One region of the Mesorhizobium sp. P3_A10 genome, then DNA from elsewhere that is predicted to be linked to it. Evidence: riboswitches for the same ligand, from Rfam matches in the RefSeq annotation. Region 1 holds a riboswitch; each other region holds the start of a gene.
The links. Region 1 has a riboswitch for cobalamin ahead of AC1DXU_RS18695 (aromatic ring-hydroxylating oxygenase subunit alpha). Riboswitches for the same ligand answer to the same signal wherever they lie in the genome.

Region 1 (9,481 bases):
GGACTACGGCTTCGCCGTCAAAGGACTCGAAAACGATGTCCTTGCTTGCGACCGCGTAGACCGATTGCTCCATTGAACGTCCCCACAACAGGCTGCCCTGAAGCGATCACCGGTCGCCGCAGTCCACCTTGCCCTGGAAAAGCGTCTAGCCACTTGGCCGTTCTTTGGCAAGACAGAGCGCCGGCCAGGGCCAGGCCGACACGCAAAACAGGCGGCCAATCCGCCGCCCTGTCAGGCCTCGATCTCGAGCGCCGACCGTGGCCTTGAGCAGCAGGCGAGGATAAAGCCGTCATCGATCTCGTGATCGAGAATGCCGCCATTGTGGCTCATCTCGACCTCGCCTGAAACCTTCTTGACCTTGCAGGTTCCGCACAGGCCGAACTCGCAGGCCGCAGGGATTCTCACCCCCGAAGCGCGCGCCGTCTGCAGCACGGTCTGGCCGGCAACGCATTCGGCGTCGACATCCGAAAGCGAGAAGCGGACCGGCGTAACAGTGTCGGCGGGCACTTCGATTCCACCGCCGGCCGGCGATGCGAACGGAGCCGGGACTTCTTCCACAGCCGGGGCCGCAAAACTCTCCTGATGGTAATAGGCCATGTCGAAGCCGGAGGCCTCCAGCATCTGCCGCACCGCGCGCATGAACGGGTCCGGGCCGCAGCAGAAGATTTCACGCTCGCGGAAGTCCGGCGCCAGCAGCGGCAGCCTTATGGCGTCGATCCGCCCCATATGGCCGAACCAGCCTTCGCGGCTCGACCGCTCCTCGATCATGAAGCCGAGCGACAGGCCGGGCATGCGGCTTCCCAGCAGTTCGAGCTCCTTGCGGAAGATGATCTCCTCGGGCCGCCGCGCGCAGTTGACGAAGCCGACATCGGTCCACGGCGCGCAGTCGTTCAGCCAGCGCAGCATCGACATCATCGGCGTCACACCGGAGCCGGCCGAAATGAACAGATATTTGGCCGCGGGGTGGCTGTGCAGCGAAAAGTCGCCTGCCGGCCCATAAGCCTTCACGTGAACGCCGGGTTTCAAATTGTCGAACATCCAGCGCGTGCCGATGCTGCCGGCTTGGGCTTTCACCGTCACCGCAATCGAGAACGGCCGCGATGGCGAGGACGACAGCGTGTAGGTCCGCATCAGCGGGCCTTCAGTGGTCGGCAGTTCCAGTGTCACGAACTGGCCTGGCTTGTAGCGAAACCAGGTCTGGTTGTCGGAGCGGAAGGTGAAGGTCTTCACCTCCGGCGCCTCGTCGCTGACGCCGATTACTTCCAGCACCTGGAGCCTGTCGTTCCAGGGCGCCATCTCGTCGAGATGGCGGTAGAGGCCAAGGTCCGTCATCGCATTCATCCCTTCACCCTTTTTGTTCTGCACATGTCGTGATCCCAAAACCGCTCAACACTTTTGGGCGCCATGTGCTAGGCGACGCTGCGCAGCGCGGGCCGGCCGCCCTCGGCAAGGCGCGGCTCGATGAAACGGGCATACCAGTCGACGAACTGGATGACGCCGCCCTCATGCAACTCAGAATAGGGGCCGGGCTCATAGGCCGGCGACAGAATGCCGAAGGCATTTTCCTCGACGATGCGGCGGTCCTGGTCGTTGGTCTCGGTCCAGACATGGGTGAGTTCGGCAAGGTCGTAGTCGACGCCTTCGACCGCATCCTTGTGGACCAGCCATTTCGTCGTCACCGCCGTTTCCGTGGCGCTGATCGGCAGCACGCGGAAGGTGACGGCGTGGTCGATGAGGATGTGATTCCAGGTCGTCGGATAGTGGTAATGCATCAAAGTGCCGATGCGGTCGGCCGAAACGCTGTCGGAAAGGTTCTTCTTCACCGCGCGCTTGCCGTTCATCGTATAGCTGACGGCGTCGCGCAGCAGCGGCGCGCGGGTGGCGCGAAACTGTCCGGTGGGATCGATGCGGAATTTGCTCGGCAGGCCCGCCGCCTCGCACTTCGCCCAGTGCGCCAGCATTTCCGGGTCGCTGTCGGCGCCCTGCACGCCGGTCACGGTCGGCGCTTCCGGGAAAGTCTTGCACAGTTCCGGATGGTTGCCGGCGCAGTGATAGCACTCGCGGTTGTTCTCCCAGACCAGCTTCCAGTTGCCCTTTTCGACGATGGTTGATTCGAAGGCGACCTTTGCCTCGCGCAGCCGGTGCGGCAACAAATAGGGTTCGATCATGGCGCGCATCGGCGCGAAGTCCGCCGGCTCCCTGGCCAGGCAGATGAAGATGTAACCGCCGACACTCTCGCAAGCCACCGGCTTCAGGCTGAACTGGCTCTTGTCGAAACCATCGGCCATCTGCCGTGCGAACAGGAGCCGGCCGTCCAGTTCGTAAGTCCACTGGTGATAGGGGCAGACCAGCTTGGCCGCCGTGCCTTTCTCGGCGTTGCAGACGCGGCTGCCGCGATGGCGGCAGGAATTGTGGAAAGCGTTGATCTTGCCTTGCTGGTCGCGCACCAGCACCACCGGATAGTCGCCGACCTGGGCGGTGATGTAGCTGCCCGGTTTCGGCAATTCGCAATCATGACCGATGAACAGCCAGTCGCGATACCAGATCAGCTCCATGTCGAGCTTGAAGTAGTCGGGATCGGTATAGAAGGGCTGTTCGAGCGAATAGCCTTCCCTGCGGCTGTGCAAGAGCCTCAGCATGTCGTTGCGCGCATCCATGTCCTGTCCTCGTGTTTAAAGGACTGAACTTGGTGGTGATGGAGGAAAGACCGGTCGCAATCCGGCACCACGGCCGGCATGCACCATCCACCTCTTGACCGCCCACCGCGATCAGTCGAGTCTAGCTATCTCGGGCTGGTTTCCGGGCTCTGGAGTGTCCTTGCGGACGGTCGCGACACCTTCCCAGGCTTGTGGCCCAGTGGTCTCCCGTTGCGACTTGATCTCCACCACCGTTGCGGGGGCAGCGCCGGGCTTTGACCGGCTTCCCAATTCTCCGCTCCATCGTCACGAAGCGGCACCTGAGATGCCATCATCTAATCACGACGGCCGACGCGCCATCGGCATGAAAGCGACATCGCATCCATGCGGCGCGACACCATAGGTGAAAAACGCACCGGCCAGGATTTGTGACGCGAACCCAGCCTTTCACCGGTCGTGACCCGCCGCTCCGCGCATCTGATTCGCCCGGCGGCAGGGTCAAAAACAGTTAACAGTTTCGAAAAGTGACTATTAGTGGTTTCTAAAATCGAACCGAACGGTTCGTTTCTGTTGACAGAGCGTGCAGGACGGTGTGAACGCTGGTTTGCCAATTCGTCAGCTGGCTCATGGGTGGAATAGAATAACATATTGAAATTATTCGCTAAAATAGAAAGTGTAGGAGGCTTTGGTACAATTTCAAGGTGCAGAGCCATGGTCCACGCGGAACAACTTCGTGATTGGAAACGGGCACTGGCCTCGCCCACATCGGGGCTGTCCGAACGACGCGAATTCCTTCCAAGACACGCCGCTAGACGGACTGATGAACTAAGATACTGGAGTACCAATAATGAAAAAGATCATCCTCACTGCCGCCGCCGTTTTGGCCATCACCGGCAGCGCCTTCGCTGGCAGCGACAACTTTGGTTCCAATGGTGCGAACCAGCCTGCCGCCTCGGTCGACAGCTCGTACACGGCTTCCATTCAGAAGCCGGCGCACGCCGACAAGCAGCCCGTCGTTCAGGGCAGCGACCGCAATCTCTTCGGCAATAACTAACAGCCGATTCCCAACGGACGGCGGGTTTGCCCTGCCGCCTTGGTGGAATTCAGACATTCAGGAGTACTTAAAATGAAAAAGATCGTTCTTACCGCAGCGGCCGTTCTGGCCATCACCAGCAGCGCCTTTGCCACTGGCAGTGACCACTTCGGCGCCAACCAGGCCGTCCCGGCTGTCGACAGCTCGTACACGGCTTCCATCCAGAAGTCGGCTCCGGCTGACAAGCAGCCCGTCGTTCAGGGCAGCGACCGCAACCTCTTCGGCCACAACTAGGCCGATCCCGGCAAAGCGCTTCGCCGCTTGCTGGAATACGAAAATTCAGGAGACTTGAAATGAAGAAGATTGTTCTTGCCGCAGCCGCTCTCATGATTGCCGCCGGCAGCGCCTATGCCCACAACGACAGCGTTGGCGGGACCGACATCAACCAGCAGGCGACCGTCAACGTCGACAAGACGCAGACGTCTTCGGTGCGCAACACCGGCTCGCCGGTCTACAAGCTGCTGAACTCGTCGGGCGACGTCCAGAAGTCTGCCCCGCAGGGCAGCGACCGGAACCTCTTCGGCCGCTAACAGCCGAAGTAGATCTCCAGAAAAAAGAGCGGCGGGCCTGGCCCGCCGCTCTTTTTTGTTGACACGGACCAGTCGCCTCAAGCCGCCTTTGCTTCCGGCCTGTGCAGCGCGAAGGAATGTCCGTCGGCATCGAAGATATGCAGGTCTCCGCCATCCGCGCTCAGCCGCAGCGTCGCCCCTCGCTTGACCTCGACATTGCCGGGCAGCTTGGTCACCAGCGGCAGGTCGGCGCGGCCGATGTCCACATAGATGAGCTGGACCTCGCCGAGCTGCTCGACATAGTCCACCTTGCCCTCGAAGAGATAATCGGCGCCGGTGGAGACCACCAGATCCTCCGGCCGCACGCCGAAGCTTACCGCAGCACCCTTCGCTGAAGCCGGCGTGGCGATCGGCACCGTCGCCTTGCGGCCGCCGACATGGCTGACGACAGTCGAATTACCGGTTGTTTCGATCGTCGCCGGCAGGATGTTCATGGCCGGCGAGCCGATGAACTGGGCAACGAACAGATTGCCGGGCTTCTTGTAGAGGTCCATCGGCGTGCCGACCTGCTCGATATGGCCCTCTTTCAGTACCACGATGCGATCGGCCAGCGTCATCGCCTCGACCTGGTCGTGGGTGACGTAGATCATCGTCGTGTTGGGCATCGATTCCTTGAGCTTGGCGATCTCGATGCGGGTGGCGACGCGCAGTGCCGCATCAAGGTTGGACAGCGGCTCGTCGAACAGGAACACTTTTGGATTGCGCACGATGGCGCGGCCGATGGCGACGCGCTGGCGCTGGCCGCCCGACATCGCCTTGGGCAAGCGGTCAAGATATTTGGTCAGCTGCAGGATTTCCGCCGCCTGGCGCACGCGCCGGTCGATCTCGGCCTTGTTCTCTTTGCCGATCTTCATCGAGAACGCCATGTTGTCGTAGACGGTCATATGCGGGTAGAGCGCGTAGGACTGGAACACCATGGCGATGCCGCGCTTCGACGGCGGTACGTCGTTCACCACCTCGCCGGCGATCTTGAGTTCACCGGAGGTGATTTCCTCCAGCCCGGCGATGGACCGCAGCAAGGTCGACTTGCCGCAACCCGAAGGGCCGACGAAGACGATGAACTCGCCCGACTTTATGTCGAGATCGATGCCGTGCAGAATGTGCAGATTGCCGTATGATTTCTTCACTTGTCTTAGCGTGACATCGGCCATGATTTCCTCCCAGTGAATTTCTTTGGCAAATTTCAGTCGATACGCCCGAACCAGGCCCCGTAGCCACCGAGGCGGATGGTGCCGGCCCCGGCTTGCTTCGAAAATCCGTGTCCAGGCAGAGGCTGCAGTGATCGGTCGCCGAGACCGATCGCTGCCGGCTCGTGTCCAAGATTGAAGACGCAGACGATCTGCTCGTTGCCTTCGCGCCGCGTAAAGGCGACGGTATCGCCCTCGCTTTCGATGAACTCGATATCGCCCTTGGCCAGCGCCGGGTGCAGGCGGCGGAAGCTGAGAAAGCGCCGGTAGTGCTCGAGCAGCGAGCTGTCGTCGCCCTGCTGCACGTTGACCGCTTGCGAAAGGTGTTTTCCCGGCACCGGCAACCAGGGTTTTGCCAAGGAGAAGCCGGCATTCTTGGCCGTGGCATCCCACACCATCGGCGTGCGGCAGCCGTCACGGCCCTTGAATTCCGGCCAGAAGCGGATGCCGTAGGGATCCTGCAGATCCTCGAATTGCAGCTCGGCTTCGCCAAGCCCGAGCTCTTCGCCCTGATAGAGGCAGACCGAGCCGCGCAACGACATCAACAGCGCCGAGATGACCTTGAGATAGGCGGTCTCGTCGGCCTCGCCGGCGGCCCAGCGCGAAGCCGGACGCATCACGTCATGATTGGAAAAAGCCCAGCACGACCAGCCATCGCTGGCGACCTTGCCAAAGGATTCCAGCACCGAGCGCACCTTTGCCGCGCTGATCTTTTCGGGCGCTAGGAAGTCGAAGGAGTAGCACATGTGCACGCGCTTGCCGCCGGCGGTGTAGGCCGCCACCACTTCCAGCCCGCGCTGCGAATCGCCGACTTCGCCGACCGCCGCGGTTGCCGGATATTCGTCGAGAAGCGCGCGGAAGCGTTCGAGGAAGGCGAGGTTCTCAGGCCGGCTCTTGTCGTAGATATGGTCCTGGTAGTTGTAGGGGTTGACCGCCGGAGCGGTCTGGTCGTTGCGCTCTTCCGGCGGCAGCGGCGGATTGTTTTCCAGCCCCTGGCTGTGGAAGTAGAAGTTGATGGTGTCGAGGCGGAAGCCGTCGACGCCGCGTTCCAGCCAGAAGCGGGTGACGTCGAGCAGCGCGTCCTGGACTTCCAAATTGTGGAAATTGAGATCGGGCTGCTCGGCCAGGAAATTATGCAGATAATATTGCTGGCGGCTGGTGTCCCACTGCCAGGCCGAGCCGCCGAAAATCGAAAGCCAGTTGTTGGGCGGTGTGCCGTCGGGCCTGGCATCGGCCCAGACATACCAGTCGGCCTTGGCATTGGTGCGGCTTGAGCGGCTTTCCTTGAACCACGGATGGCTGTCGGCCGTATGCGACAGCACTTCGTCGATCATCACCTTGAGGCCGAGCCTGTGCGCCTCGGCGGTCAGGGCGTCGAAGTCGGCCAGCGTGCCGAACATCGGGTCGACGTCGCAATAGTCCGACACGTCGTAGCCGAAATCCTTCATCGGCGACCTGAAGAAAGGCGAGATCCAGATGGCATCGACGCCGAGCGAGGCGATGTAGGGCAGCCTGCCGATAATGCCCTTGAGGTCGCCGATGCCGTCGCCGTTCGAGTCCTGATAGCTGCGTGGATAGATCTGGTAGATCACCGCACCACGCCACCAGTCGCGATCGACGGCGAGATCGGGCTTCGAGGTCGCCTTCAAAGCGGATTGCATTGTCTCAGCCTCCTTTCACCGAGCCGGCAAGCAGCCCGCGGACGAAATAGCGCTGCAGTGAGAAGAACACGATCAGCGGCACGATGATGGTGACGAAAGCCGATGTCGTCAGGATTTCCCAATCACCACCGCGTGAGCCGAGCAACGCATTGAGCTTGGCGGTCAGCACGATCTGGTCCGCTTCCGTACCCAGGAACACCATTGCCACCAGAAGGTCGTTCCAGACCCAGAGGAACTGGAAGATGGCAAAGGAGGCCAGCACCGGGAACGACAGCGGCAAGACGATCTTGACGAAGATCTCGAAATCGCTGGCGCCGTCGATGCGTGCCGATTCCATGATTTCGCGCGGCAGGCCGGCGATGTAGCTGCGTAGCAGGTAGATGGCGAAGGGCAGACCGAAACCGGTATGCGCCAGCCAGATGCCGAGATAGGTCTTCGACGGCATGCCGAAGAAAGAGCCGACGCCGTTATAGAGCTTCAGGAGTGGAATCAGCGACATTTGCAGCGGCACGACCAGCAGGCCGATGATCACCGCAATCAGCAAGGCCCGGCCGGGAAAGCGCATCCAGGCCAGCGCATAGGCGGCGAACGCCGCAATCAGGATCGGGATGACGGTGGCCGGAATGGTGACGGTCAGCGAGTTCATGAAGGAACGGCCGATGCCTTCCGAAAACAGCACGGTCTTGTAGTTGTCGGTGGTGAATTTCGGCGGCGCTGATGAGGCGTAATAGACGCGCTGGCCACGGTCGCCTTCGAAAGCCTTGGGCGAAGACATGACGAACGTGCCGTCAGCGTTGAGCTGCAAGGTCACGCCGTCGCCGAGATCGGCTGATGTGCCGGCCGGATACTGCGTCGGCGCGGCCGACTTGACGCCGAAGGCGCTGATGTTGCGGGCGGCGCCGTCGCCGAAGATATTGCCCTGGAGGACGAACTTGCCGTCCTTCTCGACCTGCGCCGAGGCGGCTGGCAGCCGGCCGGCCTCAGTCTGGCTGGAACTGGAGAACGAGTTCCACCAGCCCGAGGCGATGATCTGGTCCTTGTCGCGCAGCGAGGAGACCAGAATGCCGAGCGTCGGCACGGTCCATATCGCGACGAAGATCAGGACGGCGATGTGGACGCCGAAGCGGCTGGCGAAGGAGTTTCCGGTTGCGACGGCCATTTCAATGCCCTCCCGTCTCTTTGTTCGCCTGGCGGATGTTCCAGACCATGATCGGAATGACCGCGATCATGATGATGATGGCGATGGTGGCGCCGCGGCCGAAATCGCCGCCGCCGCGGAACATCCAGTCGAACATCAGATTGGCCAGCACCTGGCTGTTCCATTGGCCGTTGGTCATGGTCAGCACGATGTCGAAAACCTTCAGCACCAGGATGGTGATGGTGGTCCAGACCACGGCGATTGTGCCCCAGATCTGCGGAACCATGATCTTCCAGAAGATCTGGAACGGATTTGCGCCGTCGATGACAGCCGCCTCCAGCGTCTCTTCCGGGATGCCGCGCAAGGCAGATGACAGGATGACCATGGCAAAGCCGGTCTGAATCCAGATCAGGATGATCATCAGGAAGAAATTGTTCCAGAACGGCAGCGATATCCACACCTGCGGCTGGCCGCCGAAATACTGGATGATGGAATTGAGCAGGCCGATCTGCACCTGACCTTCGCCGCGATATTCGTAGATGAATTTCCAGATGACGCTGGCGCCGACGAAGGAGATGGCCAACGGCAGGAAGATCAGGCTCTTGGCGATCGTTCCCCACCAGATCTTGTCGGTGAGCACGGCGATGATCAGCCCGAGGAAGGTGCAGGCCGCCGGCACCACCGCCAGCCAGATGATGTTGTTGAGGATCGAGTTGCGGAATTCGCGGTCGCCGAACGCCCATTCATAATTGGCCAGGCCGACGAAATGAATGCCGCCGCGATCGAGAAACGACAGCCGCAGCGTCTCGACCACCGGATAGATCAGATAGATGGTCAGGATGATCATGGCCGGGCCGACGAACAGCCATGGCCGCACCAGCCCTTGCCGGCGCAGATTGTCGATGGCTGCTGCGCCTTGGACGCCGCGCGACGGGAAAATAATGTCCACCAGCTTGTTGGCGCCCCAGAAATAGGCGACGCAGCCGCCGACGCCGACGATGATGACGAATATGGCCGAGAAAATCTGAGCCGCCATGGGTTCCTCCCCTGCGCAGCATCGGCCAAAGTCGAACGCCCTTGGCTTTGAGATGCGCCGATTCAGTTGTTCAGAGCGCAATCGCCAGGCAAAGCGGGTCCCCCCTTTGCCGATCGCGCTTCATGCCGGAATGTCTATGTGCTCATGACAATCGCCGCGGC
Region 2 (9,481 bases), on a different contig from region 1:
CAGCGCATCGAAATCCATCGGCGCGTCGATGATTTGCTCTGCCGGCACCAGCGGCACCGAAGCGCCGCCCGGAATGACCGCCAAAAGATTGTCCCAGCCGCCACGGATGCCGCCGCAATGCGTCTCGATCAGCTCACGGAACGGGATCGACATCGCCTCTTCGACGGTGCACGGATTGTTGACGTGGCCGGAGATGCAAAACAGCTTGGTGCCGACATTGTTGGGCCGGCCAAAGGACGAGAACCACGACGCTCCGCGGCGCAGAATGGTCGGCGCGACAGCGATCGATTCGACATTGTTGACCGTCGTCGGGCAGCCATAGAGGCCGACATTGGCCGGGAATGGCGGCTTCAGCCGTGGCTGGCCCTTCTTGCCTTCGAGGCTTTCGAGCAGCGCCGTTTCCTCGCCGCAAATATAGGCTCCGGCGCCGTGATGCATATAGATATCAAAGTCATAGCCGGATGTGTTGTTCTTGCCGATCAGCTTGGCCGCATAGGCCTCGTCGATGGCGCGCTGCAGCGCCTCGCGTTCGCGGATGAATTCGCCGCGCACATAGATGTAGGCGGCGATCGCACCCATGGCGAAGCCGGCGATCAGGCAGCCCTCAACCAGCGTGTGCGGGTCGTGGCGCAGGATGTCACGGTCCTTGCAGGTGCCGGGCTCGGATTCGTCGGCATTGACGACGAGATAGCTCGGCCGGCCGTCGCTCTGCTTGGGCATGAACGACCATTTCAGTCCGGTCGGGAAGCCGGCGCCGCCGCGGCCGCGCAGGCCCGAGGCCTTCATCTCGTTGACGATCCACTCGCGCCCCTTGGCGATCAGGCCGGGCGTGTTGTCCCAGGCCCCGCGCGAAATCGCGCCGGCCAGCGACTTGTCGAAGCGGCCGTAGATGTTGTTGAAGATGCGGTCTCTGTCCTGAAGCATTGTTCGTCCCTCAGACCGGCTTCTTGCCGAAGACGCGGATGTATTCGGCGACCCCGCCCTTGGCGAGCGCCTTGGCCTGCTTGACCCAGTCGTCGCGGTCGATGCGACCGTGGAAAGCGAGATAGCCGTCCACCCACTCGCGTTCGGCCTTCTTCCAGGAAGCGACCTGCGCAAAGGTGAAGATGCCGAGCGTATGCAGGATACCCTCGATCTTCGGCCCGACACCGGAGATCAGCTTGAGATCGTCGACCAGCGCCGGCTTTTCGATTCCGGCCGGACGGTTCTTGTCCTCGAGCGACGGCTTTGCCGGCTTGGCGCTGGCGCCAGCTTTCGCCGGTGCAGCCTTGGCCTCCGGCGCCTTGAAGGCGGCAGCCGGCTCGGCCTTGGCCTTCGGACCATTGCGCTGCTTAGTGACCTTTTCGACCTCGGGTGCTGCCTTATTGGCGTTGGCGGCCGAATGCAGCGGGGCCGAAACGCTCGCCGCCTTCTCCACAGCCGGGGCAACCTTCGTTGCCGAAGGCGATTTCAGCGCCGGGCTGGTTTCGGGCGCATCGGTCTTCGGCTTGCCGGCATTCGACGGTGCCACGGGTGCAGCCGGCGCCGGGGCTGCCGGTGCAGCAGCCGACGCCGCATCCTGAGCTGCCTTGGCGGCTGCCCTGTCTTCCTTGTCGCGGGTCGTCTTGAGGATCGCCTTTTCGCTCTTCAGCGTCGTCAGACCGGTGATCGGCTCCGACGTGGTGCGGCCGTTCTGCGGTCCTGGCTGGACCTGTGCGCCCTTGCCGGCGCCGTAGAGATCGATGATTTCGGTAAGACGTTCCGGCGTCAAATCTTCAAACGTGTCCTTGAAGATCATCACCATCGGCGCGTTGACGCAGGCGCCGAGGCACTCGACCTCTTCCCACGACAGCGTACCCTTGTCGTTGGTGTGGAACTGGTCGTGATGGATTTTCGACCGGCACACGTCCATAAGCGCTTCCGAGCCGCGCAGCATGCAAGGCGTGGTGCCGCAGACTTGGATATGCGCGCGCGTGCCGACCGGGTTCAGTTGGTACTGCGTATAGAAGGTCGCGACTTCCAACCCCCTGATGTAGGGCATGCCGAGCATGTCGGAGATGGTCTCGATCGCCGCCTTGGTCACCCAGCCTTCCTGCTCTTGCGCCAGCATCAGCAGCGGGATGATCGCGGATTGCTCGCGGCCCTTCGGATATTTCTTGATCCATTGCTTCGCCGCTGCCGCATTCGCCCTGTTGAAGGCGAAGGAGGCTGGCTGGACGGCTTGCTCTGCGAGACGGCGGACTGACATTTAGCGATCGACCTCACCAAACACGATGTCGAGGGAACCCAATATGGCGGTGACGTCGGCCAGCATGTGGCCGCGGCACAAAAAGTCCATGGCCTGCAGATGCGCGAAACCTGGCGCACGCAGCTTGCAGCGATAGGGCTTGTTGGAGCCGTCGGAGACCAGATAGACGCCGAATTCGCCTTTCGGCGCCTCGACGGCCGCATAGACCTCGCCGGCCGGCACACGGTAACCCTCAGTGTAGAGCTTGAAGTGATGGATCAGCGCTTCCATCGAGCGCTTCATCGCCTGGCGCTTCGGCGGCACAACCTTGCCGTCGAGGTTCGACACCGGGCCGTTGAGTTCCTTGCCAAGCAAAAGATCGACGCACTGGCGCATGATCTTCGCCGACTGGCGCATCTCTTCCATGCGCACGAGGTAACGGTCGTAGCAGTCGCCGTTCTTGCCGATCGGAATGTCGAAATCCATCTCGGAATAGCATTCATAGGGCTGCGACTTGCGTAGGTCCCAGGCAGCGCCCGAGCCGCGCACCATGACGCCCGAGAAACCCCAGGCCCAGGCATCGGCGAGCGACACAGTGGCGATATCGACATTGCGCTGCTTGAAGATGCGGTTGGGGGTCAGCAGTTGGTCAAGGTCATCGATCGACTTGAGGAACGGATCGATCCATTTGCCGATATCCTCGACCAGCTTCTGCGGCAGGTCCTGGTGCACGCCGCCGGGCCGGAAATAGGCCGCATGCATGCGCGAGCCCGAAGCGCGCTCATAAAACACCATCAGCTTTTCGCGCTCGACGAAGCCCCAAAGCGGCGGCGTCAGCGCGCCGACGTCCATCGCCTGCGTCGTCACATTCAGGATGTGCGACATGATGCGCCCCATCTCCGAATAGAGGACCCGGATGAGCTGGCCGCGCTTCGGCACCTCGATGCCGAGCAGCCGCTCGGTGGCGAGTGCAAAGGCATGCTCCTGGTTCATCGGCGCGCAATAGTCGAGCCGGTCGAGATAGGGCACCGCCTGCAGATAGGTCTTGTGCTCGATCAGCTTTTCGGTGCCGCGATGCAACAGCCCGATATGCGGATCGACGCGATCGACCACCTCACCGTCGAGCTCCAGCACCAGGCGCAAAACGCCATGCGCGGCGGGATGCTGCGGTCCAAAATTGATGTTGAAGTTGCGGACGGAGGTTTCAGCCATTCTGGCGCCTCAATTCGTCTTGGCTTTTTCATCCCCGGGAAGAACGTAGTCGGTTCCCTCCCATGGGCTCAAAAAGTCGAAATTGCGGAATTCCTGCTTGAGCTCAACCGGCTCGTAGATGACGCGCTTGGCCTCGTCGTCGTAGCGCACTTCGACGAAGCCGGTCAGCGGGAAATCCTTGCGCAGCGGATGACCCTCGAAGCCGTAGTCGGTCAGGATCCGGCGAAGGTCGGGATGGCCGGAGAACAAAACGCCGTAGAGATCGTAGGTCTCGCGCTCGAACCAGTCGGCGCCTGGAAACACGCCGGTGATCGAGGGCACCATGGTTTCCTCGTCGGCCTGAACTTTCAGGCGGATGCGCACATTCTGCTTCGGCGACAGCAAGTGATAGACGACATCGAAGCGCTTGACCCGCGACGGATAGTCGGCACCGCAGACGTCGATGATCGAAATGAACTGGCAGCGCGCATCGTCGCGCAGGAAGGTCACCACCTCGATCAGATCGCCCGGCTCGACCGCGACGGTGAGTTCGCCATAGGCGAACACCGTATCGCCGATCCGGCCGGCCAGCTTTTCACTCAGATAAGTCGACAGTTCGCTCAGGGATGCAGTCATTGGGCCTACCGTTCGATCGTGCCGGTGCGGCGGATCTTCTTCTGCAGTAGAAGAATGCCGTAGAGCAGCGCTTCCGCGCTTGGCGGGCAGCCGGGCACATAGATGTCGACGGGCACGACGCGGTCGCAGCCGCGCACCACCGAATAGGAATAGTGATAATAGCCGCCGCCATTGGCGCAGGAGCCCATCGAGATGACGTAGCGCGGCTCCGGCATCTGGTCGTAGACCTTGCGCAGCGCCGGCGCCATCTTGTTGGTCAGCGTTCCCGCGACGATCATGATGTCGGACTGGCGCGGAGACGCGCGCGGCGCAACGCCGAAGCGCTCCGAGTCGTAGCGCGGCATCGAGGTGTGGATCATCTCGACCGCGCAGCAGGCGAGACCGAAGGTCATGAACATCAGCGAACCGCTGCGCGCCCAGGTGATCAGCGCCTCGGTCGAGGTTACGAGAAAGCCCTTGTCGGCCAGCTCATTGTTGATTTCGAGGAAGAACGGATCGTCGGAACCGACCGGTCGACCTGTATTGGGGTCGATCAGGCCCTTGGGCCTGGGCGCGACGAGCGTGCCGGAATTGTCGCTCAATCCCATTCCAGCGCTCCTTTTTTCCATTCATAGGCAAAGCCGATGGTCAGCACCGCCAAAAACACCATCATCGACCAGAAGCCGAGCATGCCGATTTTCGAGAAGGAGACCGCCCACGGAAACAGGAAGGCCACTTCCAGATCGAAGATGATGAACAGGATCGACACCAGGTAGAAGCGGATGTCGAATTTCATGCGGGCATCGTCGAACGAATTGAAGCCGCACTCATAGGCGGAGAGCTTTTCCGGATCGGGATTGCGGTAGGCCACCAGGAACGGCGCCACAAGCAGCGCCAGGCCGACGACCAGCGCCACGCCGATGAACAGGACGATGGGCAGATACGAACTCAAAAGTGCGGTCATGCAGCAGCTTTCCGTTGGCGGCCAATCCACTCTGATTACAGCAACGAACCCTAATGCGGAAGCGTGACAGTTTAACCGCTGAACCGTTTTAAGTGCCTATGCTGCAACGCGGCGAGGGTTAGCGCAGCGCTTTCGGCGAAGCAAGTCAAACCTTGTTCAAAACACGGTGCTGGACGGCACTTCGGAAGAAACTGGTCCGTTCCGCTCCTGTTTGATTTCCTTCACTTTCTACTCCACTTTTCTCTCCTGACATGGATCTCGCCAAAACCCTGCTAGCATGACGCGGAATCACCGGCTCCTTTTGCTCGAAAATCATCAGAGTCCCGTCTCCCATGAAGGAAAAGATATCGCTCGCCATGGCCCGCCGCATCGCGTTGGCGGCTCAAGGATTCAATGATGCCCGCCCCGCCGGCACGCCCGACCGCCGCCACTTCGCCCGCGTGCTTTCCCGCACCGGCCTGCTGCAGATCGATTCCGTCAGCGCCGTGGTGCGCGCCCATTACATGCCGCTCTACTCGCGCCTCGGCCCCTACCCGCTGGCTTTGCTCGACAACGCCGCCGTGACCCGCAAGCGCACAGTCTTCGAGTACTGGGCCCACGAAGCCTCCTTCCTGCCGGTCGAGACATACCCGCTGATGCGCTGGCGCATGCAGCGAGCCGAGAGCGGCGGGGAGATGTATCTGGGCCTGGCAAAATGGGGCCGCGAACACGCCGCCTATATCGAAGAGATCTATCGCCAGGTCGTTGACCGGGGTCCGATTGCTGCCTCGGCGCTCGAGGGCCAGAAAGGCTCTGGCGGCTGGTGGGGCTGGAGCCACGCCAAACACGCCTTCGAATGGCTGTTCTGGGCCGGCCGCATCACCACGGCGTCGCGGCGCGGTTTCGAACGGTTCTATGATCTGCCCGAACGCGTGCTGCCACAGGCGATCCTCGACTTGGCCGTTCCCGCCGCCGAGGATTCGCACCGCGAATTGTTGCGCATTTCCGCTCGCGCCCACGGCATCGCAACAGCCAGCGACCTGCGCGACTACTTCCGCCTTTCCCCCGCCGATATGAAGAGCCGCCTCGAGGAACTGGTCGAGACCGGCGAACTTTTGCCCATGCGCGTCGAGGGCTGGGACAAGCCGGCTTACCTCCACAAGGACGCCCGTTTGCCCCGGCGGATCGAGGCGCGTGCCTTGCTGGCACCCTTTGATCCGGTGGTTTTCGAGCGGACACGCACCGAAAACCTGTTCAACTTCCGCTACCGCATCGAGATCTACACGCCGGCCGACAAACGCCAGTACGGCTACTACGTGCTGCCGTTCCTGCTTGGCGACAGGATCGTCGCCCGCGTCGACCTCAAAGCCGACCGCCCCGCCAGCGTGCTGCGCGTCCATGCCGGTTACGCCGAGCCCGGCGCACCGGCCGAAACCGCAGCAGAACTGTTCGAAGAATTGAAGCTGATGCAGGGTTGGCTCGGCCTTGAGCGTATCGAAGTGACACCCGCCGGCGATCTCGGCCAGCCGCTCGCCGACATCGCGGCGTCGTAGACGCGCGTTGACACGCCTGCATACACAAGCCTAAATCCGGTTCAGACGGTCTCTTCTCTTCAAAGGGAGGAGCCAAGAGGGAATGCGGTGCGGGATTTCGATCTCAAATCCGCGGCTGTCCCCGCAACTGTAAGCGACGAGCCTGGGCCGAAAACCACTGGGTAACACCGGGAAGGCGGCACCCAAGGCGATGACCCGCGAGCCAGGAGACCTGCCGTCTAGGACATAAAGTATCCGATCGCCTGGCGGGTTTTCCGGGCAAGGAGCATGATTTGGAACGCGACAGCAGTTTTTCGGCTGAAACAGCGGATATTTTGTCCGGCAACAGCGACGCGTTGGCCGGCGTCACTGTAATTGTCTGCGCCTCGTGCCGCGACGAGACCGGCTCCGACGCCCACCCCCGCGCCGGCGAACTGCTCGCGCAAGACACGCGCCGTGCCGCAGCGAATGAAGATATCCGCATCCGCACCGTCGAATGCCTCGGCAATTGCAAGCGACGCCTCAGCGCCGCCATCCTGCGCGACGGCTGCTGGAGCTATGTCTTCGGCGACCTGACCTTGACCAGCGGCGCCGATCTCGTCGCTGGCGCCAAACTCTTCGCCACCTCGACCGACGGCCTTATCCCCTGGCGCGGCCGCCCCGATAGCCTCAAGCGCGGCCTCGTTGCCCGCATCCCTCCTCTCGACCTGCTGAAGGACTGACCATGAACGCTTCCGTTTCCCGTGTTCCCTGCACCGTCGTCACCGGCTTCCTCGGCGCCGGCAAGACGACGCTGGTCCGCCATCTCCTGGAAAACGCCGGCGGCAAGCGCATTGCCATCATCGTCAACGAGTTCGGCGACATCGGCATCGACGGCGAGATCCTTAGGGGATGCGGCATCGACACCTGCCCGGAGGAAAACATCGTCGAACTGGCCAATGGCTGCATCTGCTGCACCGTCGCTGACGATTTCGTCCCCGCGCTCGACCAGATCCTCGCGCTGACGCCGAAGGTCGACCACATCCTGATCGAAACCTCGGGCCTGGCGCTGCCCAAGCCGCTGGTCCAGGCTTTCCAATGGCCGAGCGTGAAGAGCCGGGTGACTGTCGACGGCGTCATCGCCGTGGTCGACGGCCCGGCGCTGGCCGAGGGCCGTGTCGCCAACGACATGGACGCCCTGCAGGCGCAGCGCGCCAAGGATGAGACGCTAGACCATGACGACCCGGTCGAGGAACTGTTCGAGGACCAGATCGCCTGCGCCGACCTGATCATCCTGTCGAAGAGCGATTTGATGGACGCCGCCGGTTCGGCCCGCGCCAACGCCATCATCAACGAACACTCCGCCCGCGCCGTGAAAATCGTGCCGACGTCGCATGGCAAGGTCGATCCCTCGGTGCTGCTCGGCCTCGGTCTCGCCGTCGAGGACGACATCGAGAACCGCAAGTCGCATCATGACGGCGCATTCGACCACGAGCACGACGACTTCGACACCTTCATCGTCGACATTGCCTCGATCGCCAATCCGGATGAGCTGGCAAAGCGCGTCGCCACCGCCGCCGAAGAAGAAAACGTACTGCGCGTAAAAGGTTTCGTCGAGGTCGGCGGCAAGCCGATGCGGCTTTTGCTGCAGGCCGTCGGTCCGCGCGTCAATCATTACTACGACCGCGCCTGGACCGCTCAAGACGACCGCCGCTCGCGCCTGGTCGTCATCGGTCTGAAGGGGCTGAACCGCCCGGCAATCGAGCGTATACTCGCCGGCTGATCTCAGGCACGAGCCGCGATGCACATCCTCACCACCACATCCGCCTCGCTCGACGATCTCGCCGAGCCTGTCGATCTCCGGCAGACGCCGGCGGATGTCGTAGCGCTGTCCTTTACCGATAGCGATCTGGCCGGACTGGCGGCAGCGTGGAAGGCCGACGCGGCACGCCTGCCGTCGATGCGGCTGGTGGCACTGCGCGACCTGCGCCATCCGATGTCCGTCGACCTCTGGGTCGACAGCGTCGCCCGCCACGCCAAGATCATTCTGGTTCGCATTCTCGGCGGCTATGAGTGGTGGCGCTATGGCTGCGACCAGCTCGCTTCCACCGCCCGCGCACGCGGCATCAAACTGGCGCTGCTGCCCGGCGAGAGCCACGACGAGGATCTGCGCCTGATCGAAGCCTCGACGCTGCCGCGCGAAGAGCTCGATGCATTGCTGGGCTATTTCCGCGAGGGCGGCCCGGCCAATATGAGCGGGCTGATGCACAGGCTGGCGGGGTTGGCTGGGTCCGAGGTTGCGGCTGCCGAGCCGGTCAGCGTGCCTAAAGCGGGCTACTACGAGCCGGGCCATGGCGTCGTCCCCCTCCCCCTCGAGGTAGAGGGAAAGGTCGTGCCGATTCTCTTCTATCGCTCGATGCTGCTCGCTGCCGACGTCGCGCCCATCGACGCGCTTTTGGAAGCGCTCCGCCAACGCGGCATGGCCCCCGTCCCGATCTTCGTCTCCAGCCTGAAGGACCCGGCATCCCTGGCCTTCGTGGAAACCGCGCTGGCCTCCCTGAACCCTGCCGCCATCATCACCGCCACCGCCTTCGCCTCCGGCGCCGAGCCGGGTGTCGAAACCCTGTTCGACCGCGCCGGCGTGCCTGTCTTCCAGGTCATCGTCGCAACCACCCGCCGCGACATCTGGCAAAACAACCAGCGCGGCCTGGCGCCCGCCGACCTCGCCATGCATGTCGTGCTGCCCGAACTCGACGGCCGCATCCTCGCCGGCGCGATTTCCTTCAAGGGCGAGAGCGAGACCGACCCGGCATTGGCCTTCCGGGCCTTCGCCAACCGGCCGGAGCCCGACCGCGTAGCGCAGGTGGCGAACCGCGTTGCGGCTTTCATCAAACTCCAACAGACACCGCGCGCGACGCGCAAGCTCGCGATATTGATTCCCGACTATCCGAGTGCGCCTGGCCGCACCGGCTATGCCGTCGGCCTCGACGTGCCGTCCAGCGTGCTGGCGATGCT
Region 3 (9,481 bases), on a different contig from region 1:
GACGACATGCAGGCCTTCGCGCCGCGCCTTCAGTGCCGCGACCACCGTGTCGAGATCGAGATAGTCGTAGCGCAGCGCGATGTTCAACTCGTCGAGCACCAGCAGGCTGATGGAAGCGTCGCCCATCAGCTCGAGCACCTTGGCCCAGGCAGCCTCGGCGGCAGCGATGTCGCGCTTCAGGTCCTGCGTCTCCCAGGTAAACCCCTCGCCCATCGCGTGCCAGACGACGCGATCGCCGAAGGCGGCAAAGGCGTCCTTTTCGCCGGTGTGCCATTTGCCCTTGATGAACTGGACGACACCGACGCGCTTGCCATAGCCGAGCATGCGCAGCGCCAGCCCGAAGGCGGCCGTGGTCTTGCCCTTGCCGGGGCCGGTGTTGACGATCAAAAGCCCCTTCTCGACCGTTTTGGCCGCGACTTCGGCATCCTGCACCGCCTTGCGCTTGGCCATCTTGGCGCGGTGGCGCTCTTCGTCCTTGGCATCGATCTCGGTCATTTCATTTCACCTTGAGCGGCAATCCCGCCACCATCAGCAGCACCGTGTCGGCGACCGCCGCGACCTGCTGGTTGAGGCGGCCGGCCGCATCGCGAAACCGGCGCGCGAGCGCATTGTCGGGCACGATGCCCTGGCCGACTTCGTTGGAAACAACAAACCACGGTCCGCGCGGTCGCGAAAGCACATCCGCCAGCCCTCGGCATTCGGCGTCAAGGTCATGCTCGGCCAGCATATGGTTGGTCAGCCACAGCGTCAGGCAGTCGATCAAGACAGGTTGATTGTCGGGCAGCGCCCCGATCGCGCCGGCAAGATCGAGTGGTGCATCGATGGTCGTCCAGCCCTCGCCGCGGCGCGAGCGGTGCAGCGCGATGCGCTCGCGCATCTCGTCGTCATAGGCTTGCGCCGTGGCGATGTAGGCCCACTGCGCCCCACCTGCCGTCACCAGTTTTTCGGCATGCGCGCTCTTGCCGGAGCGCGCACCGCCGATGATGAAGGTCAGTTCTTTACGATCAGGCAAAGCTGTCGCGCAGGCTAGTTGCCGTTCCCGTGAAGCGTCCGCGCACCACGCCGACGGCAGCACCAAGCACCAGCCAGAACACCAGATTGGTCACCGTAACCGCCACCACGAACTGATGGTGTAGGCCTTCCGGGATTGCTGTCACGAAGCTGTCCGGCTGCGGCGCACCGACAATATGTGGCGCCACGATCAAAGCCACGGCAAGGATCGCCAACGGCAGCGACTTGCGAAAGGCGAGAAGGCCCAGGCCAGCCGCTGTCGCCGCCACCGTTGCCCACCACCAGATCTGGCGCTGCATGAGGTCGGCTGCCGGCATTGCCGGCAGTTCGGGCGGCAGGCCGAGCCCCGGCGCCAGCGTGAACACGGCAAAGCCGGCCAGGCCCCAGAACAAGCCCTGACGCCAGGTCCCAATGCCGCCGGCGAATTCGGAAACCGCGACCAGGATCAGCGCGAAGCCGATGCCGGTGACGATATTGGCGACGACACTGAAAGCGAAGCGCTCGAAGCCATCGGCCGGCGACCAGCCTTCGTCTTCAGCCGGAGCCGCCGCTTCGGCCGGCGCCGGTGCGGCTGAGCTCATGGTGTTTTCCGCCGGTGCGGCACTGCTCATGGCATTGTTGGTGCTGGCGGCTGGTGCCGCAGCATGATCGTGCTGGTGGCCGCCAGCCTTCTCAAAAACTTCGGCCTGGTAAATCAGGGGGTCGGTAGCAAAGGCCTGCATGCAGGCGAGAACGACGCCAGCCACGAGCCCGGCGATCGCCGCGATGAACACGACGTTGCGAAACAGGTTCATGATGTCAATTCCTCGTCAGTGGCAGGGAAACGCCATCGAGTGGCGATAGTCGTGCGCGGCGTTGTGGACCACCTCGATATGCGAGAAGCCGACAACACCGACAACGAACAGGCCGAGAAATGCAGTGAGCACCAGCTGCATGAAGCGCGACTGCGAGGAGACGGAAGCGCCGATAGAGACGGAAGCGGTATTCATATCTTGTCCTTTCGCCCTCCACCCGAGGGCATAGAAGTCAGTGTCCCTGTCGCCGGCAGGTCTCCTGGCTCGCGGATCAGCGCCCTTCCCCACCTTCCCGAAGAAAAATCTTCAGTGGCATATGGAGAGGACTACCGCACACAGTTGCGGGGGCAGCCACGGCATTGGGCAACAACTCAGCCCGCACCGCATTCCCTCTTGGCTCCAAACGGAACCGACGACAGCTAGCGACTATAGGCAAAATCGCAGCGCCCGGCAAACCAAATTCCGCCGGTTACCAGCGTGAATGCGCCACCCTGGCCTTAAGCTGCGGACGCGGCGATCCGCTCGGCCACGAGGCGCTGCAGCCGCCATAGATGGCGATCGTGAATGCCGCGCTCTTCCAGGTTTTTCACCGTGTTATAGAGATAGTCCGCGCCTGAGCCCCAGTGTCCACAGGACGTCGCCAGCCGTTCGACGACCCTCTCCTCGGCGAGCGGTCCGGAATAGGTGAGGCCATTGCGGTTGATGACGAACGCCAGCGCCTTTATCGGGCCGTTGTCGCTTCCCAGGTTGAGCAGGCGGGGATGGTAGCTTGTCGGCTTTAGTGTCACTTCGCGCCTGAAAAGCTTGCCCAGCTGCTGCCGCCGATCCGCGTCGCCAAGCCGAAGGGCGACGCCCTTGCACTGTCCGCCACGGTCCAGCGCCATCATCAGGCCGGGGCTGTCCTTGGTGCCGCGCCAGCGGGTCATGTTCATGCAAAAGGAGCGGTGCCAACCGCGCGCCAAGGCCACCCGCTCTTCGACATGATCGATTTCGGGTTTCCAGATCAGCGAGCCGTAGCCGAACAGCCACAGCGGTTCCGAGTCAGGGAGTTCCGCCTGCAATGCGTCCACCAACGCGTCATAGTCGGCATCATCCAGGTGCCCTGCATCCGGATCCGGACCTGTATCCTCGATCGCGCGCCAGCAGCGCGCGACCAGTTCCGGCGTGAGCGACATCTGTCGTGTAGACAATTCTCAATCCTCTTGTTCAAGGACATGATTAGGCATCGCGGTCGAAACCGGCAATGCGGCGCCGTGCCAAATGCCGTCACTAGAATTGACAAAAGATTTGCCGGGGTGTCGGCTGGCACATCACAGGAAGCCAGCCATGCAACCCAACCCCGGCGAGCGCGATCCCTATAACGGCCTGACCCGGGCCGAATCGACGCTGCCGTCGTCGGCCTATTGGGATGCAAACGCCTACCAGCGCGATCTAGACGCCATCTGGTACAGAAACTGGCTGCTGGTCTGCCGCGAGACCGATCTTGCCCAGCCACTGGCGTTCCGCACATTCCGTGTCGGCACGCAGGAAATCGTCGTGCTGCGCGACGACACCGGCGTGCTGCGCGCTTTCCACAACACCTGCCGGCATCGCGGCTCGCAGCTTTGCCAGGAAAGCGAGGGCCGGCTGAAGGCGCGGCTGATCACCTGCCCCTATCACGCCTGGTCCTATTCGCTGCGCGGCGATCTCGTGCGCGTTCCCTCGAAATCGCTGCCCGACGGTTTCGACAAGGCCGATCATCCGCTCTACCGCGTGGCGCTGTCGGTGTGGCGCGGCTTTGTCTTCGTCAATTTGCAGGAGGACGCCAACGGTTCGGCGCAAGCATCCTTCGATCCCGCATCCGGCAATCTCGGCAACTGGCCGCTGGAAACGCTGGTCAGCGGCCACGTGCTGAAGAAGGTGATGAACTGCAACTGGAAGATTTTTTGGGAGAACTTCAACGAGTGCCTGCACTGCCCCGGCGTCCACAAGGACCTGTCGCGGCTGGTGCCGATCTATGGCCGCGGCCTGATGGGAAGGCACGATGACCCGGACTGGGTTCGCCATGCCGACAATGACGCGCCGGAATTTTCCGGCGGCCTGCGCGCCGGCGCCGAGACATGGTCGCGTGACGGGCAGGCGCATGGACCGGTGTTTTCCGGGCTGACGCCGGCCGAGCGCGCCGCCGGCCAGACCTACGCCACGTCACTGCCATCGATGTTCATCGTCGGCCATGTCGACTATATCAGGACCGTGCGGCTGGTACCGCTTGGCCCCGAACAGACCGAACTCACCGCCGAATGGCTTTTTTCGCCCGAAGCGCTGACGGCACCCCAGGCCGATATCGACAACATCGTCGCCTTCGGCCGGCAGGTGCTGGAGGAAGACGCCGCGATCTGCGAGGTCAACCAGAAAGGCCTGCGCTCGCTGCGCCACCAGGCCGGCGTGCTGATGCCGGAGGAATACGATCTGCACCGCTTCCACAACTGGGTGCGTGAGCAGCACGCAGCGGTTGGAACAACCGCCTAGTCGGCCTTCAGAATTCGCTCCGGCGAGGCATATGGAGTGGTTTTCGAGCACCGGCGCGCAGCGGACTTTTGGGTCCGTGAGCACCGGAAGCGGAGAAAATCGCGACAGATGTCCGCCGGAGTAGAATTATCAAGGCCGACTAAAGCGATTTCGGCAGATAGCGCCACGTGACAAAACCGCAGACCACCGCCAGCAGGCCGAGCGTCGCGAACACCGAACCTAGGCCGAAGAACGCCAGCACCACCGAATAGACCAGCGGCGGCGTCAGCTCGGAAAAGTCGAGATAGGTGCGATAGACCGCCGCCATCTGCGCCCTCTCATAGGAGCGCACCGAGCGCATGAAGGCGGTAGAGCCGAGTGCGTCGAGCGCAATGGTGAAGAACGCGCCGCAGAGCAAAAAAGCGCCGGTGAGCAGCGGCACGGTTTCGCCGACCGCGCCCGCCGCCAACAGCATCGCCGACATGGCGAAATAGGCGAACGTCATGGTGCGCCGACCGCCGAAGCGCTTGCCCGCCTTGCCCCAGAAGATCGCCATGAACAAAAGCGCATTGCCTGCCGACACCAGCAGGCCGCCGGCCAACTTGCCTTCGCCGGTGATGACCATGAACAGCGGCCCGTAGACGAAGAACGTCGTCCAGAAACAGGAGCGGCCGAAGGCGATCAGCCAGGCGAGTCTGAGCCGCGGCTGGGCGACGAAGCGGCCGATATTGGCCAGCGGATTGGCCGGCCGCGTTTTGCCCGGGCGGATCGATGGGTTGTCGCCAAGCCGGTAGGTCCAAAACAGCGCCAGCAGGATCATGGCAAAAACAGCAACCGCGCCATGCGCGGCATAGATGCCGAAGCGCGTGTAGAGAAAGATGCCGAGCGTCGGCCCGCCGGTCCAGGCAAACATCGACCATGCCATGCGCAGCGATTCCGCCTGCATGAAGTCGGTCTTGCGGATGTGGTCCATGATGTAGAGGTTGAGCGTGATCGACAGTGCGCTGGCGCCCATGACGCGGCACAGCATGCCCGCCAATTGCCCGGCCAGCGTGTGGGTGACGAAGAACAGCGAGCCTATGGCCAGCAGGCAGGCGCCTGCCGTGTAGACCCAGCGCCGGGCAAAGCGGCGGATCAGCATTGGCATGAACAGCGTCACCGACAGGCCAAGCATGGCCACGACGGTGTAGAGGATCGAGACGATCTGCTCGTTGTGCAAGATCTCGTAGGCCTGGATCGGGATGACGCTCGACACCGTGGCGCGCGCGAAGGACTCGACCGTATAGAGCGAGGCAAAAGTGCGCGCATCCGCCGGCCGCAAGGCCGGAAGCCAGATCGGATGGCGCACATGGGTGGACATTGCTTTCCCCGAAGCAGATTCGCGAGGCCAATCTGGCGTGGCCATCCAGGTGTCGGTAACAGGAAACCGACCCGTTCACGGCAAAAAGCGAAGCCGGCCAAAGGCTTTCCGGCGCTGGCCTAAAGCAGGCCCTGATGCGGTGTCTCGGCCTGCCTTCTTTTGTCCGGTGCAACCGTGCTAGTCGTCTTGAGGGCTGAATCAGAATTACGAGACCATGAGCATCCATACCGCCGCCGTCCCGGATCAACCGAAGCGCATTGTCGCCATCGACGTCGTGCGCGGCATCGCGCTGATCGCCATGGCCAGCTACCACTTCACCTGGGATCTGGAGAATTTCCACTACACCGATCCCGGTCTCACCGCCTTCGGATGGTGGAAGATCTACGCGCGCTGCATCGCCTCGACCTTCCTGTTCCTGGTCGGCGTCAGCCTGTTTCTCGCCCATGGCAGGCAGATCCGCTGGAACGGCTTCTGGAAACGCTTTGCCATGGTCGCCGTGGCGGCGATCGCCATATCGGCAGTCACCTGGTTCGTCACGCCGGACAGCTTCATCTTCTTCGGCATCTTGCACGAGATAGCGCTGGCCAGCCTGCTTGGCCTTTTGTTCCTGCGCCTGCCATCATTGCTGACGCTTGTCGTGGCGGCGATCGTGATCGCTGCGCCGATCTACCTCAGATCCGAAGCCTTCGATCATCCGGCGCTGTGGTGGGTTGGTCTGTCGGCGGTCAACCCGCGCTCCAACGACTATGTGCCCGTCTTGCCCTGGTTCGGCGCCGTGCTCATCGGCATCGCCGCAGCAAAGCTCGCTTCCACGTCAGGCGTGCTGGCGCGGTTGGCAACGCTCACGCCCGGACGATGGGCCAACCCGCTGATCTTCATCGGCCGTCACAGCCTGGCTTTCTATCTGATCCATCAGCCGCTGCTATTTGGCTGTGTCTGGCTGTTCTCGCAGATCATGCCGGCGCCGGTGGAAACCAGGGAGGTGACCTTCCTGAAAGAGTGCCAGGTATCCTGCGAGCAGCAGCGCGACACGGAGTTCTGCGCCAGCTATTGTGTGTGCATGCTGGATACGCTGCAAAGCGAGGCAACATTCGATCGGCTCTACAATGGCGACCAGACCCCGGAGTTCAAGGCGCATCTCGGCGATCTCGCCGGCACCTGCACCGCCAAGACCGAGAGCTCGATGATGGAGGGAGGGCAACAATGACCGACAGCCAGCCGAAACCCGGTCACATACCATGGCCGCCGCTGATCTATGTCGCTGCTATCGCCATCAGCATCGCGCTCGGCCTGCTCTACCCGCTGCCATGGATCGGCGACATTGCGGGCGACCTGCTTTTCGCCGCCGGCTGGGTGGCGCTGTTCGGCGTCGCCGCACTCTGGTTCACCGCCATCCGCAGCATGATACGGGCCAAGACGACGTTCAACCCGAACGCCGTGCCGGACCATCTGGTGACGTCAGGCCCTTTCGGCATCACGCGCAACCCGATGTATCTGGCCAACACGCTGCTGTTGATCGGCGTCGCCTTCGTCACGGGCATCGCATGGTTTCTGCCGCTGGCCCTGATCGCGGCCTTCGCAACACAAAAACTCGCGATCGAGGGCGAGGAAAAGGTGCTGGCGGCTAAATTCGGCAAGAAGTACCGCGACTACGCCAAAAGAGTGCGGCGCTGGATTTGAACAGCCCAGGCCGCCGCTGCCAGACTTAACAGGTTCCTCGCCTAAACAACGACCCTGATTTCGCCTGGCCGGCTTTCGAAGTCGAAAAGCCTCTGGGTAGCAAGGGCAGCAGCGCCCCGCGCCCAGGAATCGTCGGCCCAGTCTGGCGTGATCGGCGGCGGTGCCCACATGGCGTAACGTCCCAGCGCGTTGCGCATAGGCTCGAAGAGATAGTCGCCGAAGCTGACGGCTTCGCCGCCACCGACAATCACTTCCGGATCGATGATGTTACAGAAGCCGCCCAGAAACCTGCCGATGCCTTCGCCCGCTTCACGCAACAAATTCACCGCCGTCTCGTCGCCGGCCTTGGCCGCTTCGAGCATGTCGTAGCGGTCAACGTCGCGTGAGAGGCCTTTCGCCTCACGCCACCGCTTGACCAATGCCGGCTCGGAGAAAAACGTTTGAAGGCAGCCGTGGCGGCCGCACTCGCATAGTGGCCCGTTGGGATCGTAGATGGAGTGCCCCATCTTGCCCGCGGCCCCGTTCGCGCCGTGATGCACGGCGCCGTCGACCACCACCGCGCAACTGATGCCGGCGCCGATCGCCAGCGCGCCGACAGTGCGGTGATGCCGGCCGAGGCCGAACAATTGCTGCGCTAGCGCGAAAGCGTTGGTGTCGTCGTCGGCCCAGACGGGCACATTCACGAGGTCGGCGAGCATGGCCGCTATCGGCACGTCGGTCCAGCCGAACCGGTGACTGAGCCGGCAGACGCCATTGTCGATAACTCCGGGCACCGCGATGCCGATGCCGCTAAGCTGCGCGCCGATCGGCGCATCACGGTCCGCAAGCAATACCTTGACGGCAGCTGCACAGGCATCGGCCACGCTCTGTGGTGACTGATCCGGCACTGCGACCTGCTTGGTGACAAGAGGCGTCGTGGCGAGGTCGGTTAGCACGCAATCGATCGCACCGACCATCAGCTTGAACCCGACGACGAGGCGGCCCGCATAGTTGATGTTGATCGGGATGGGCCGCCGCCCCGGCGCTCCGACGCTGGCTTCTCCCTCGACCAGGATGTTCTCGGTCAACAGGTCGGAGACGACGAACGTCACCGCCGCCGGGCTCAATCCGGTGATCGCGGCGATCTCGGCGCGGCTGATCGCCCCTTCCCTGCGCAGCAGGTTGAGGATCAGTCGACGATTGATCGAACGCGAGGTCTGCTGGTCACCTTTGAGTTTCATTCCCGCCTCATTGTTAATTTTGTAAATTAAGTATTGACCTGCTTCGCCTGCATACGCTACGACTTGCCTCGGTTCAATTGGAATCCGGCTGTTCTCAGGGAGGAGATAAAAGCCATGGCCATCACCGTTACAAGTCTGTCCACGACAAGGCGCCGCTTCCTCAAGGGCACGGGCGCCGCTCTCGCCGCATCCGCCACCGGGAGCCTTTGCTTGCCGGCTCTGGCGCAGTCGCAGGAAATCACCATCATCTCCAATATTGGCAACGCGGCTCAGCGCGAGGTGCTGCAGCGGCTGGCAGGCGAATACGAAAAGGCGTCTGGCACCAAAGTCACCATCAACAACATGGATCACGAGGCGCACAAGACGGCGATCCGCAGCTACCTCGTCGTTGGTGCGCCTGATATCTGCTTCTGGTTTTCCGGGAACCGCATGAAGGCCTTCGTCAAGAAAGGCCTGTTCGACGACATCTCCGACCTGTTCGCCCACGAGAACTACAAGGACGTGCTTGGCGCCACGACAAATGCGGTCACCGTCGACGGCAAGCAATACGGCCTGCCGATGGGCGGCCTGCTTTGGGGCCTTTTCTACCGCAAGGACGTCTTTGCGGAACACAATTGGACGCCGCCGAAGACCTGGAACGACTTTCTCGCCTTTGGCGAGGCTGCGAAATCCGCAAGCATGATCCCGATGAGCATGGGCACGAAAGAACTCTGGCCTGCGGGCGGCTGGTTCGACCACATGAACCTGCGCATCAACGGCCTCGACAAGCACATCGCCCTGATGGACGGCACGGTCCAATACACCGATCCGATGCTGACACCCGTCTTCGACAAATGGAACGACCTGCTCAAGGCCGGTTTCTTCTCGCCCAACCACAGTTCGTTCGGTTGGGAACAGGCAGGTGCTGCGCTGGCGCAGAAGAAAGCCGC

Region 2: linked by a shared signal. The riboswitch ahead of AC1DXU_RS00530 (DUF1636 family protein) and the one ahead of AC1DXU_RS18695 (aromatic ring-hydroxylating oxygenase subunit alpha) in region 1 are both predicted to bind cobalamin.
Region 3: linked by a shared signal. The riboswitch ahead of AC1DXU_RS00275 (CbtB domain-containing protein) and the one ahead of AC1DXU_RS18695 (aromatic ring-hydroxylating oxygenase subunit alpha) in region 1 are both predicted to bind cobalamin.

Annotation. Positions count from the first base shown of each region.
Region 1 is NZ_JBFUFZ010000004.1:396,305-405,785, forward strand. It holds gene AC1DXU_RS18685 (PqqD family protein) at 1-73, opposite strand, end outside; gene AC1DXU_RS18690 (FAD-binding oxidoreductase) at 232-1,332, opposite strand; gene AC1DXU_RS18695 (aromatic ring-hydroxylating oxygenase subunit alpha) at 1,410-2,657, opposite strand; cobalamin riboswitch at 2,774-2,975, opposite strand; gene AC1DXU_RS18700 (DUF680 domain-containing protein) at 3,484-3,690, shown strand; gene AC1DXU_RS18705 (DUF680 domain-containing protein) at 3,763-3,963, shown strand; gene AC1DXU_RS18710 (DUF680 domain-containing protein) at 4,023-4,259, shown strand; gene AC1DXU_RS18715 (ABC transporter ATP-binding protein) at 4,337-5,449, opposite strand; gene bglA (beta-galactosidase BglA) at 5,482-7,146, opposite strand; gene AC1DXU_RS18725 (carbohydrate ABC transporter permease) at 7,151-8,305, opposite strand; gene AC1DXU_RS18730 (carbohydrate ABC transporter permease) at 8,307-9,320, opposite strand.
Region 2 is NZ_JBFUFZ010000001.1:104,846-114,326, forward strand. It holds gene nuoF (NADH-quinone oxidoreductase subunit NuoF) at 1-924, opposite strand, end outside; gene AC1DXU_RS00500 (NADH-quinone oxidoreductase subunit E) at 935-2,227, opposite strand; gene AC1DXU_RS00505 (NADH-quinone oxidoreductase subunit D) at 2,228-3,418, opposite strand; gene AC1DXU_RS00510 (NADH-quinone oxidoreductase subunit C) at 3,428-4,033, opposite strand; gene AC1DXU_RS00515 (NuoB/complex I 20 kDa subunit family protein) at 4,039-4,620, opposite strand; gene AC1DXU_RS00520 (NADH-quinone oxidoreductase subunit A) at 4,611-4,976, opposite strand; gene AC1DXU_RS00525 (winged helix-turn-helix domain-containing protein) at 5,309-6,508, shown strand; cobalamin riboswitch at 6,538-6,741, shown strand; gene AC1DXU_RS00530 (DUF1636 family protein) at 6,781-7,209, shown strand; gene cobW (cobalamin biosynthesis protein CobW) at 7,212-8,249, shown strand; gene AC1DXU_RS00540 (cobaltochelatase subunit CobN) at 8,268-9,481, shown strand, end outside.
Region 3 is NZ_JBFUFZ010000001.1:54,781-64,261, forward strand. It holds gene cobO (cob(I)yrinic acid a,c-diamide adenosyltransferase) at 1-495, opposite strand, end outside; gene cobU (bifunctional adenosylcobinamide kinase/adenosylcobinamide-phosphate guanylyltransferase) at 497-1,012, opposite strand; gene AC1DXU_RS00270 (CbtA family protein) at 1,005-1,805, opposite strand; gene AC1DXU_RS00275 (CbtB domain-containing protein) at 1,821-2,000, opposite strand; cobalamin riboswitch at 2,038-2,234, opposite strand; gene AC1DXU_RS00280 (gamma-glutamylcyclotransferase) at 2,303-2,995, opposite strand; gene AC1DXU_RS00285 (aromatic ring-hydroxylating oxygenase subunit alpha) at 3,132-4,313, shown strand; gene AC1DXU_RS00290 (MFS transporter) at 4,453-5,652, opposite strand; gene AC1DXU_RS00295 (acetyltransferase domain-containing protein) at 5,867-6,859, shown strand; gene AC1DXU_RS00300 (methyltransferase family protein) at 6,856-7,332, shown strand; gene AC1DXU_RS00305 (ROK family protein) at 7,374-8,552, opposite strand; gene AC1DXU_RS00310 (ABC transporter substrate-binding protein) at 8,667-9,481, shown strand, end outside.